3 regions of the Fictibacillus nanhaiensis genome follow, and region 2 is predicted to be linked to each of the others. Evidence: riboswitches for the same ligand, from Rfam matches in the RefSeq annotation. Region 2 holds a riboswitch; each other region holds the start of a gene.
The links. A riboswitch is a leader RNA that binds a small molecule or an ion and turns the genes downstream of it on or off. The one in region 2 is predicted to bind S-adenosylmethionine.
Positions count from the first base shown of each region.

Region 1 (3,274 bases), 570 kb from region 2:
GAAAGACCTGACTTTCATAAATACTCCCCGTTTCGAGGACACGGATTCTTAAAGCAGGCTGCTGCCGATTTTTATCAAAGAGAGTATGGTGTGACCTTAGATCCTGATAAAGAAGTAGCTATTCTCTTTGGGGGAAAAGTGGGATTAGTAGAGTTATCACAGTGCTACTTAAACCCAGGAGATGTTGCCCTCGTTCCAGATCCAGGATACCCGGATTACTGGTCAGGTGTAGCAATGGCTGGTGCTTCGATGGAGACAATGCCTTTAAGAAAAGAAAATGAATTCCTCCCGAAGTACGATGATTTACATGAAACGGTCTTGAACAAAGCAAAGCTTATGTTCTTAAACTATCCGAACAATCCTACAGCAGGTGTTGCAACGGAATCATTTTTTAAAGAGACAGTAGAACTCGCTAACAAACATGATATTCTCGTTTGCCATGATTTTGCTTATGGAGCTATTGGATTTGAAGGACAGAAGCCGATCAGCTTTCTACAGACCGAAGGAGCAAAAGACGTAGGCATAGAGATCTATACCCTTTCTAAAACGTATAACATGGCAGGATGGCGCGTTGGTTTCGCGGTTGGAAATGAATCTGTCATCGAATCCATTAATCTACTTCAAGATCATTTTTATGTAAGCTTGTTTGGAGCGGTTCAGCATGCAGCAGCTGAGGCATTGAACGGCTCACAGCAATGTGTGGATGAACTGGTAGATACATATGAAAGACGCCGAAATGCATTCATCGGACGTTTGAATGAAAACGGATGGAACGTGGAATCGCCAAAAGGTTCCTTCTTCTGCTGGCTACCTGTACCTGAAGGGTATACATCAGAAACGTTCGCTGACTATTTGCTTGAGAAAGCACATGTCGTCGTCGCACCTGGCATCGGATTTGGAAGTGAAGGCGATCGATATGTACGTGCCGGCTTACTAACGTCAGAAGAACGTCTGATAGAGGCTGCTGATCGAATTACTAAATTGTTTTAGAAGTTTTATTTAATTCTTTATGCCTCTTTGATTAGTTGAATGGAGTGTAAGATGCGAGACTCCTACGGGACAGGCGGGCAGGTGAGACACTTAAGAGTGAAACGTACGAATGTGGCTCACCTTCTGCCCCGTGGAAAGCGAGTATCTGGAACGGAGATCAACATCTTTCAAAAACTTTAAAGCTTACTAATAAGATATTGAAGATTTTGGTTGACAGATCCTTCATACCCTGTCATAATCACAATTAAAATTATATTCTAACAATTTGCACTCTTATTAAGAGCAGGTGGAGGGACTAGCCCGATGAAACCCGGCAACCATTCAGTTAATTTTTCTTAACTGAAAACGGTGCTAATTCTTGCAGTCGAACGTTTGACTGAGAGATAAGAGGAAGCGGAACTGTCAATATGTAGACACCCCTTCCTCGTGAAGGGGTTTTTTGCGTTTTTGAAAGGAGAACTACGAACATGAGTAAAATTACAGCAACGTACTTGGTACATGATAAAAAAGAAAATCTATACAAAAAAGCGGAAGGCATTGCGCTAGGACTTACTGTAGGTTCATGGACTGATCTTCCTCAACTTGAGCAAGAACAGCTAAAAAAACATAAAGGTATCGTGGAAGAAGTCATTGAACTTCCTGAAGATCCACGTACAGATCAATTTTTAGGAAGTAAAAGAACTAGAGGCTTACTTAAGATTTCCTATCCATCAGCAAACTTTTCAAATGACATTCCCGCTATACTAACGACGGTTTTCGGTAAACTTTCGTTAGATGGTGAGATCAAACTCGTAGATTTAGAGTTTGATAAGAATCTAGAACAGCAATTTCCTGGTCCAAAGTTTGGGATAACTGGAATCCGAGATATCTTAGGCGTACATAACCGTCCACTTGTTATGAGTATTTTTAAAGGGGTGCTCGGAAAAGATCTATCATTCTTCAAACAACAATTATATGAGCAGGCTTTAGGCGGGGTAGATCTTGTGAAAGATGATGAAATTCTATTTGAGAACCCACTTACGCCTTTTGAAGAAAGAGTAAGAATCGCTAAAGAAGTTTTAAAGTCCGTTCATGAGCGAACTGGCGAAAAGACGCTCTACGCAGTTAACTTGACAGGCAGAACGAGTGGACTTCGAGATAAAGCGCGGCGCGCAGCAGAATTAGGTGCTAACGCATTATTGTTTAACGTACTATCCTATGGACCAGATGTATTACAAGAATTGGCAGAAGATAAAGAGATACCTCTTCCAATCATGGCGCATCCTGCACTATCTGGAGCTATAGGATCATCATCTCTCTACGGGATTGGTTATTCCGTTTTATTGGGTAAACTGCTTCGTTATGCAGGGGCAGATCTGGTGTTGTTCCCATCACCATATGGAAGCGTAGCCCTTGATCGTAACGAAACCCTAAGTATTGCGGGTGCCTTAACAACAGATAGCATCTCATTAAACAAGTCGTTCCCAGTTCCATCAGCAGGTATCCACCCAGGTTTAACACCGGTTTTATACAATGACTTCGGATTGGACAGTGTTATAAACGCAGGTGGAGGAATACATGGTCATCCAGATGGAGCAGCAGGTGGAGCACGTGCCTTCCGTCAAGCGATAGATGCCGTCGTTAAAGGGGAAGACTTTGAGAGTTTTGCAGAAAAACATCTAGAACTACAAAAAGCATTAGAGCTTTGGGGTGGTGTTCCAGTAAAATGACAACTCTACACCAATCGGTAATCTTTTGTGATTTTGATGGAACTGTAACTGAGAAAGATAATATCGTTGCGATCATGGAAGAATTTTCACCCGAGGGCTGGCAGCCGATCGTGAATGAAATCTTGAATGAAACCATCTCGATTCGAGAAGGAGTCGGTAAATTGTTTTCGAGAATCTCTTCGGACAAAAAGGAAGAGATCATTGAATTCGTTGTAACACGTTCTAAGATTAGAGACGGTTTTCAGGAATTTATCTCATTTACTCAAAGTGAGAGGATTCCACTTTACATCGTTAGCGGTGGTATTGATTTTTTTGTTCATCCTGTACTAGAGAACAAACTAGAAAAAGACTATGTTTTTTGTAACGCAAGTGATTTTACAAACGACATGATAAAAATCACTTGGCCGAATGTATGTGATGATCAATGTGACAATGATTGTGGATGTTGTAAACCGTCTGTTATAAGGCGGCTGGAAGAGAAGTTTCCCCGAGCTGAAAAGATTGTGATCGGGGATTCGATTACTGATCTTCAAGCTTCTAAGATGGCTGATGTTGTTTTCGCAAGAGATTATCTG
Region 1 is NZ_JBHUPF010000006.1:2,582,903-2,586,176, reverse strand. It holds gene ACFS5O_RS16900 (pyridoxal phosphate-dependent aminotransferase) at 1-990, shown strand, start outside; gene ACFS5O_RS16895 (hypothetical protein) at 1,042-1,170, shown strand; SAM riboswitch class I at 1,261-1,380, shown strand; gene ACFS5O_RS16890 (2,3-diketo-5-methylthiopentyl-1-phosphate enolase) at 1,458-2,699, shown strand; gene ACFS5O_RS16885 (2-hydroxy-3-keto-5-methylthiopentenyl-1-phosphate phosphatase) at 2,696-3,274, shown strand, end outside.
Region 1: it holds a riboswitch for S-adenosylmethionine, as region 2 does, so the genes downstream of both, ACFS5O_RS16890 (2,3-diketo-5-methylthiopentyl-1-phosphate enolase) here and ACFS5O_RS14030 (bifunctional homocysteine S-methyltransferase/methylenetetrahydrofolate reductase) in region 2, are expected to answer to the same signal.

Region 2 (3,274 bases):
TCCAAGCTCTTTACCTGAAAGTGATAACCCTTCATTAAACTGTTTGATGAGCTTAATAAGTTCGAAGGAGGTGACATCATAAACAGATGAAGCACCTGGGAAATCTCCGACGCTTGCGGGATCTCCAGTCACAGCTAGTACTTCATGTATTCCATGCGTGTGAAGTCCCATCAAGTGAGACTGAAGGCCGATTAAGTTTCTGTCACGGCACGTAATATGAACGAGCGGGCGAAGGTTAAGTTGGGACTGCACAATCGACCCTAATGCAGAGTTGCAAACACGTGGAGAAGCAAGTGAATTATCAGCGAGGGTAAGTGCGTCGATTCCCGCTTCTTTTAACGCCTTGGCTCCTTCCATAAAACGCGATGTATCTAATTTACGTGGTGGATCTAATTCAACAATAATGGATTGCTTCTTTTTTACTTCTTCACTTAGTGGAACATACTTAGGTTTTGATGCTGATTGAATGACAATCTTTTGCTTTCTTTGTTTCACTTCTTTTTCTGTTACAGGCTCTAAATTTTTAAGTTCACTTGAGAAGGCACGAATATGGGCAGGCGTCGTACCACAACATCCGCCTAATAGACGAACCCCTTGCTGCCTGAACAAATGGGCACATTCTTTAAAATAATCCGCGTCCCCTTCATACTTAAAACGGCCATCTGTATAAGAAGGAAGCGACGCATTAGGAAACGCTGAAAGATAAGCCTGATTTGGTAATGGAACTTCCTCAAGTGTCATCAGCATGTGATAAGGTCCAAGGCGACAGTTTACCCCCACGACATCAGCACCTAAGTTCTCAAGCCGGTTCAAAGCATCTGAAATCGGCGTGCGGTCCTGCATAAAGCCGACTTCCTGCAATGACACTTGAGCAATGATTGGAAGAGATGTTTCTTTTCTAGCAATCTCTAAAACTGTTTCTAGTTCTTCCAGGTCATAATACGTTTCTAATTGGATGCCGTCTACATTCTCCATCAACAAACAATACAGCTGCTCACGAAAACTGCGCTTGATTTCATCCAGAGAAATGCTATTTGGTTTAATGCCGCGTATTCCACCAATCGTACCTACAACATATTCGTTATGAGCCGCTGTTCTAGCAATATGAACAGCCGCTTTATTGATCTCTTTCACATGATCTTGAAGTCCGTAACGTTCAAGCTTCGAATAGTTTGCTGCATACGTATTCGTTTGAATGATATCAGCACCTGCATCTAAATAAGCGCGGTGGATGTTATAGATCTGTTCTTCTTGAGAAAGATTTAACTCTTCATAACAGAAGTCAGATCCATACGAATACAAAAGCGTTCCCATCGCACCATCACCGATTAGGATCTTGTTTTGTTCTAAGTCTGTGATTAAACTCATGATAGCCTCCTCTATAAAAATAAAAAGCCTTCTATAAAAGAAGACTTTTTTAAGCGTCGGGGTCTTCTTATCTTTACAAGTTCAACATTTGAACTCGCAGGAATTAGCACCTTTTCAGCTTGTAGCTGCTGGTTGCTGAGGTTTCATAGGGCCGCTCCCTCTACCTCTCTTGATAAGGATTTATTCATTTATTGGTTCATTTACTAATTTGCGTTCTATTATCTTTAATAATTCCTGTTTATACGAGCGTTGTTTTTCTACGTCATATAAAAACGACTGATCTGTTAGCTTTGTTAATAAGTCTTTTCGATATTTTTCCGGAAATTCCTTCTTAATGATGGATCTGCATTGGAATAAAAAATCTAAATACGTTTCATAGTCTTCACTGTATTTTTGCTGAAGCTCTTTTTTTATAGATTTAGATAGACTTGGACTAGCTCCAGAGGTGGAAACAGAGAGTATAAGCTTACCTCTTTTTACGACACTGGGAACAATAAAATTGCCAAGGTGCGGTTGATCCGCCATATTCACAAGCTGTTTTGAACTTGCCTGTGCTGCAATCCAAGAGTTAACCTCTTTGGTATTGGTCGCTGCAATGATTAAAAATGCTTTCTCCAAATCTTCACGTTTCACTTCTCTTTCAATCCAAGTCAGCTTTTTTTCTGCATGCCATTCCTGAATCTCGTTAACAACAGTTGGACTGATTACAGTAATGATTGCTTCTTCATTCAATAAATCATTAATTTTCCGATACGCGACTATTCCACCGCCTGCTACAACGACCGTTTTACTAGACAGGTTTACATGTATGGGATACATAGCATTCCTCACTTTTTAAGAAAATGCATATTTCTTTGTTTTAAGTGTTTCATTGATACGCGTGAGTAAAACATCTTTAAGAATAGGGTGGTAGCCAAGCGTCTCACAAAGAGTTACGTTTTGTTTAGATTGTAGCTGATAGCGGTTTATCGTCAGTTTCATCCCGTTTATTAATAGCCCTGAAAATAGAAGATAAGGCACAACGATGATTTGTTCAAATAACTCGCGACTATTCCATAGAGCCTCTTCAAAGCTCGGTACCGAACCGGTTAAAAAACAAGCTTGAATACTAGGAATTCCGTAATGGTTTTGAACGTTAGCCGCTATTGCATCTAGATCCCGCTTTACATCTTGATCCGTGCTGCCTCTTCCCACCAGCAAGATATGTGTATTTTCACTTAAACTAACTGTACTTTTCGTGATCTTCTCCCACAACAAATGCGAAATGGCTTCGTGTACACCGAATGGACGCCCGTAAATCACTTCAACTCCTGGATGTTGATTCTGCAAGTGGTGAAGTTCGTTTGGAATATCTATTTTTATATGATTAGCACATAGTAAGAACACAGGAATCACAGAGATACTCGTTGCTCCTTTTTGTATACACGTTTCGAAGCCTTGGGTAATAGAGGGTTCAGCAAGCTCTAAAAAACAAATCTCTTTGATAGGCACATCTACTTGTGCCATACAAAGTCTCACAAATTCTTCCGCTTCCATACGACCTTTTGCCAGTCTTGTACCGTGACAGATAAAGAGCAATGCCTTCATTTACAGAGCCTCTCTAACGGCAGCGAGCTTACTCGGTTCTTCATGCAGCTTTTCAAACCATTTCAGTTCACTGCGAAGTCGAACAACTTCACCGACAATGATCATGCTCGGATTCTCAATTTGTTCTTTAACCACGATTTCCTCAATCGTATCCAGTGTACCTGTAACGGTTCGTTGATTTTCTAAAGATCCCCACTCCACAAGGGCTACTGGTGTTTCTTTGCTTTTTCCGTGTCTCGTCAACTGTTCGCAAATATAACCTAGGTTGCCGACTCCCATATAGATCGCTAACGTATCAATGCCGTTCGCTAGACTTTCC
Region 2 is NZ_JBHUPF010000006.1:2,015,293-2,018,566, reverse strand. It holds gene ACFS5O_RS14030 (bifunctional homocysteine S-methyltransferase/methylenetetrahydrofolate reductase) at 1-1,368, opposite strand, end outside; SAM riboswitch class I at 1,433-1,547, opposite strand; gene ACFS5O_RS14025 (NAD(P)-binding protein) at 1,549-2,187, opposite strand; gene ACFS5O_RS14020 (sirohydrochlorin chelatase) at 2,203-2,955, opposite strand; gene cobA (uroporphyrinogen-III C-methyltransferase) at 2,956-3,274, opposite strand, start outside.

Region 3 (3,274 bases), 1.1 Mb from region 2:
CTTTTGTAGCTTCTAATAGAACGTCCCATTGAACATTTGGGAACCATGTACTAAGCATTATGAATCACCTCTACTTCAACCTGCACACTATTTAAAAACTCCATTGCACGAGCTAGTGCAGGTTCTGTACCTTTTATCTGAATAAACAACGTCCCATAAGGTCCATTCTGAGTCTGAGTAATCTTCCCTTGAAGAATATTAACATCCACTTCATACTTACGAATCAATTCTGTGATTAAAGGCTGTCCCGCTCGTCCACCGATGAAAGTCAGCTGAACGATTCGACCTTCAGGAAATTCAGAAATGAACTGTTTAATCGTATCTACCGTTTCTTCAGGTTCTGTTACTTGTTTCACAAAATCCTTCGTAATAGGTTCTGTCGGATTTTTAAAGACGTTTAAAACATCGCCTTCTTCTACCACTCTACCTTGCTCCATAACAGCTACACGGTGACAGATTTTTCTGATGACATGCATCTCATGAGTGATAAGAACAATTGTCAGATCTAACTTTTTATTGATCTCAACAAGTAGATCCAGAATGCTGTCTGTTGTTTTAGGATCGAGTGCTGAAGTGGCTTCATCACATAAAAGAACTTTCGGCTCATTAGCAAGAGCACGCGCAATACCTACACGCTGCTTTTGCCCCCCACTTAGTTGTGATGGATAGGAACCACCACGACCTTCTAATCCTACAAGATCGATCAACTCATCAACACGCTGTTTGATTTTAGCTTTTGGATAACCCGCAATTTCAAGAGGAAAAGCGATGTTTTCTCTTACTGTGCGAGACCATAACAAGTTAAAATGCTGAAAGATCATAGAGATTTCTTGTCTGGCTTCTCTAAGTTTTTTCGATGACAACTCAGACATGTTTTTGCCACCGATCGTAACTGTACCGCTAGTCGGACGCTCCAACATGTTAAGGATTCGGATCAATGTACTCTTACCCGCGCCACTGTAACCAATAATTCCGTATATTTCTCCTTGCTTTATGTTTAAATCTACCGTATCAACTGCCTTTACTTCACCATCTTTGGTTTGAAAGACTTTACGGACTGACTGTAAATTAATCAAGATTCTTACCTCATTTCTTATCTAAAATATTGCTATCTTCAGCATACAATGTTGCTTTTGAACGTGGTTGATCTCCATTTCAGGATGCTCGCTTTCCGCGGGGCGACCGGTGAGCCCCTTGCCGCTTTGCGCCCTTAAGGGTCTCACCTGACCGCTCGTCCCACAGGAGTCTCGCACCTTCCACTCCAATCAACTACTCAGTGATGTCTTAACTAAACATCAACTTGTAATCACTTTAGGATAAACAACAAAAAATGCCTCTCTGCTTCAATATGAGCAGAAAGGCATATTATATTCTATGCACGTTCTCCTCATCTCCCAAGACTACTTAAAGCCTTGCAGGAATTGGCACCTTTCTAGTTCACCATTCATAAGAATGCAATGATCTAGCGGTTGCCGGGTTTCATAGGGCCAGTCCCTCCACCTCTCGTGATAAGTAAAAAAGTGTTACTTTATTAAGTTAAAGCGATGCATTTATGAATCACTGTGAAGAATATTATCATCCTTGTCGATTCGTGTCAAATATTTTTAGCAGTTCGAACTAATACCCCAGCAGAGATTTCTTCCCAATGGGAACTCAAGTAAAAAATCGCTTCCCATTTTAAGCGTTGTCTCAGTGTACCTTGGAACTCAATCATCTCTTGTCTCAATAATGTGCTAAGCTTCATTTTCCCTTCAAGTAACAACGATAGATACTTCGGATTTCCTGTAAACGTGACTGTTCTGTTCCGCTCTCCTTCTCTGTATTCAATTTTCAGTGTGGTGTCATCCTTACATTTAAAACTGGGCTTTACCGGAATATTATAAAGAGAAAGATATGGACTTTTTGCGATTTGACTTTCAAAGTAGCGAATATCCAACATTAAAAATCCCCCCGAATTGGTTGTTACTTCACCGATTCTAGAGGAATATTCATATACCTTTATAAACCCTTCGACAGCCAGAAGGAATCGTAATTGGTTTTACGACACGTTATCTCATAATTAGTGTTTATGTTTCTTTTCTTGCTTATCATTTTCATGTCTTTGATCATCTTTTTTAGTTTCGTTTCTATTATTTTGCTTGTTGTAGTTCTTATCCTGCTGTTTGTTTTCTTTTCTTTGTTCTTTTGGTTGTTTAAAGTTCTTACCGTTTTTTTGGGACCTCGCAGGATCCTTCATCATTTTAGGTTCTACTTTTTTCTCTTGTTGCTTAAGACCATTTTTGTTATTAGACTTGATGTTTTTGTTGCGTTCTTCATCATTTCGTTTTTCGTTCGTAACCTTTTGAGGTTTAACAAGGTTTTCTTTAGACTCTTTAACCGAATGTTGTTTAGCTTCTTTTTTCATACGTTCATCAGAAGACTTTCCTTTGACTTCATGTGGTGCAGCCTTAATTTTACGTGGATGGGGAACAGATTTAATATCTTTAGAAGAAGTGGCATTTACCTTAAGTTCTTGAAACTTCACTTCTTTAATCTTTTCTTCTTTAAGTTGTTTGTCGTTCTTCGTTGCTTCTTGAAAAGCTGTGTATTTACCAGAAGATACGCCTAGTTGTTTTGCTTTTTTTCGAACTTCATGGTTCGTTTCAGAAACAGTAATGGCTACAGGATACTGAACGACGGCTTTCTTCACAATAGCGTTCAGCGCCTGATCTAATTCCTGCTTGGTTTTCTTATCACTCGATTTATCAGATACTGTAGTGATCAACATGGATTGATTTTCTTCCATATAGCCTTCTGATTGATAAGCTTTAATGAGTTGATCCGCAAATACTTCAAACGGCAAACGATCGTCAGTAGAAAAATTGTATTTCTTAACGATCTGTTTAGCTTCATCGTTAAAAGCATCCATTTCAACAACTCTCATTTCGTCGTCAACGCCAACCTCGAGGCTTGGATTGATATCAAAGCTAACATATGCAGCCGCAGCGGAATGGCTGCTATTCGGCATGAGACCCGAAAGAAAAAGAAAGGCGATCAAAGCTGCGACTGAAAACGAAATGGACGGCAACACAAAAAGACTTCTTTTTTTGTTTGAAAAATAAGAAGCCTGGTATTCATTACCTACAAGAGGTCTTTTTCCTGCTGGTACTCTTACTGTCACGAAGGTTCCGTCCTTCATAAGAAGAGTTGCTTTTTTATTCTGAACTTCAATAACGATGCCGCTGCCGTTCTTCAATGATATCCCTCCCGCATGTAGCAGGATCAGTATAAATTT
Region 3 is NZ_JBHUPF010000006.1:911,126-914,399, reverse strand. It holds gene ACFS5O_RS08150 (methionine ABC transporter permease) at 1-58, opposite strand, end outside; gene ACFS5O_RS08145 (methionine ABC transporter ATP-binding protein) at 51-1,076, opposite strand; SAM riboswitch class I at 1,385-1,515, opposite strand; gene ACFS5O_RS08140 (hypothetical protein) at 1,595-1,939, opposite strand; gene ACFS5O_RS08135 (anti-sigma-I factor RsgI family protein) at 2,060-3,235, opposite strand.
Region 3: it holds a riboswitch for S-adenosylmethionine, as region 2 does, so the genes downstream of both, ACFS5O_RS08145 (methionine ABC transporter ATP-binding protein) here and ACFS5O_RS14030 (bifunctional homocysteine S-methyltransferase/methylenetetrahydrofolate reductase) in region 2, are expected to answer to the same signal.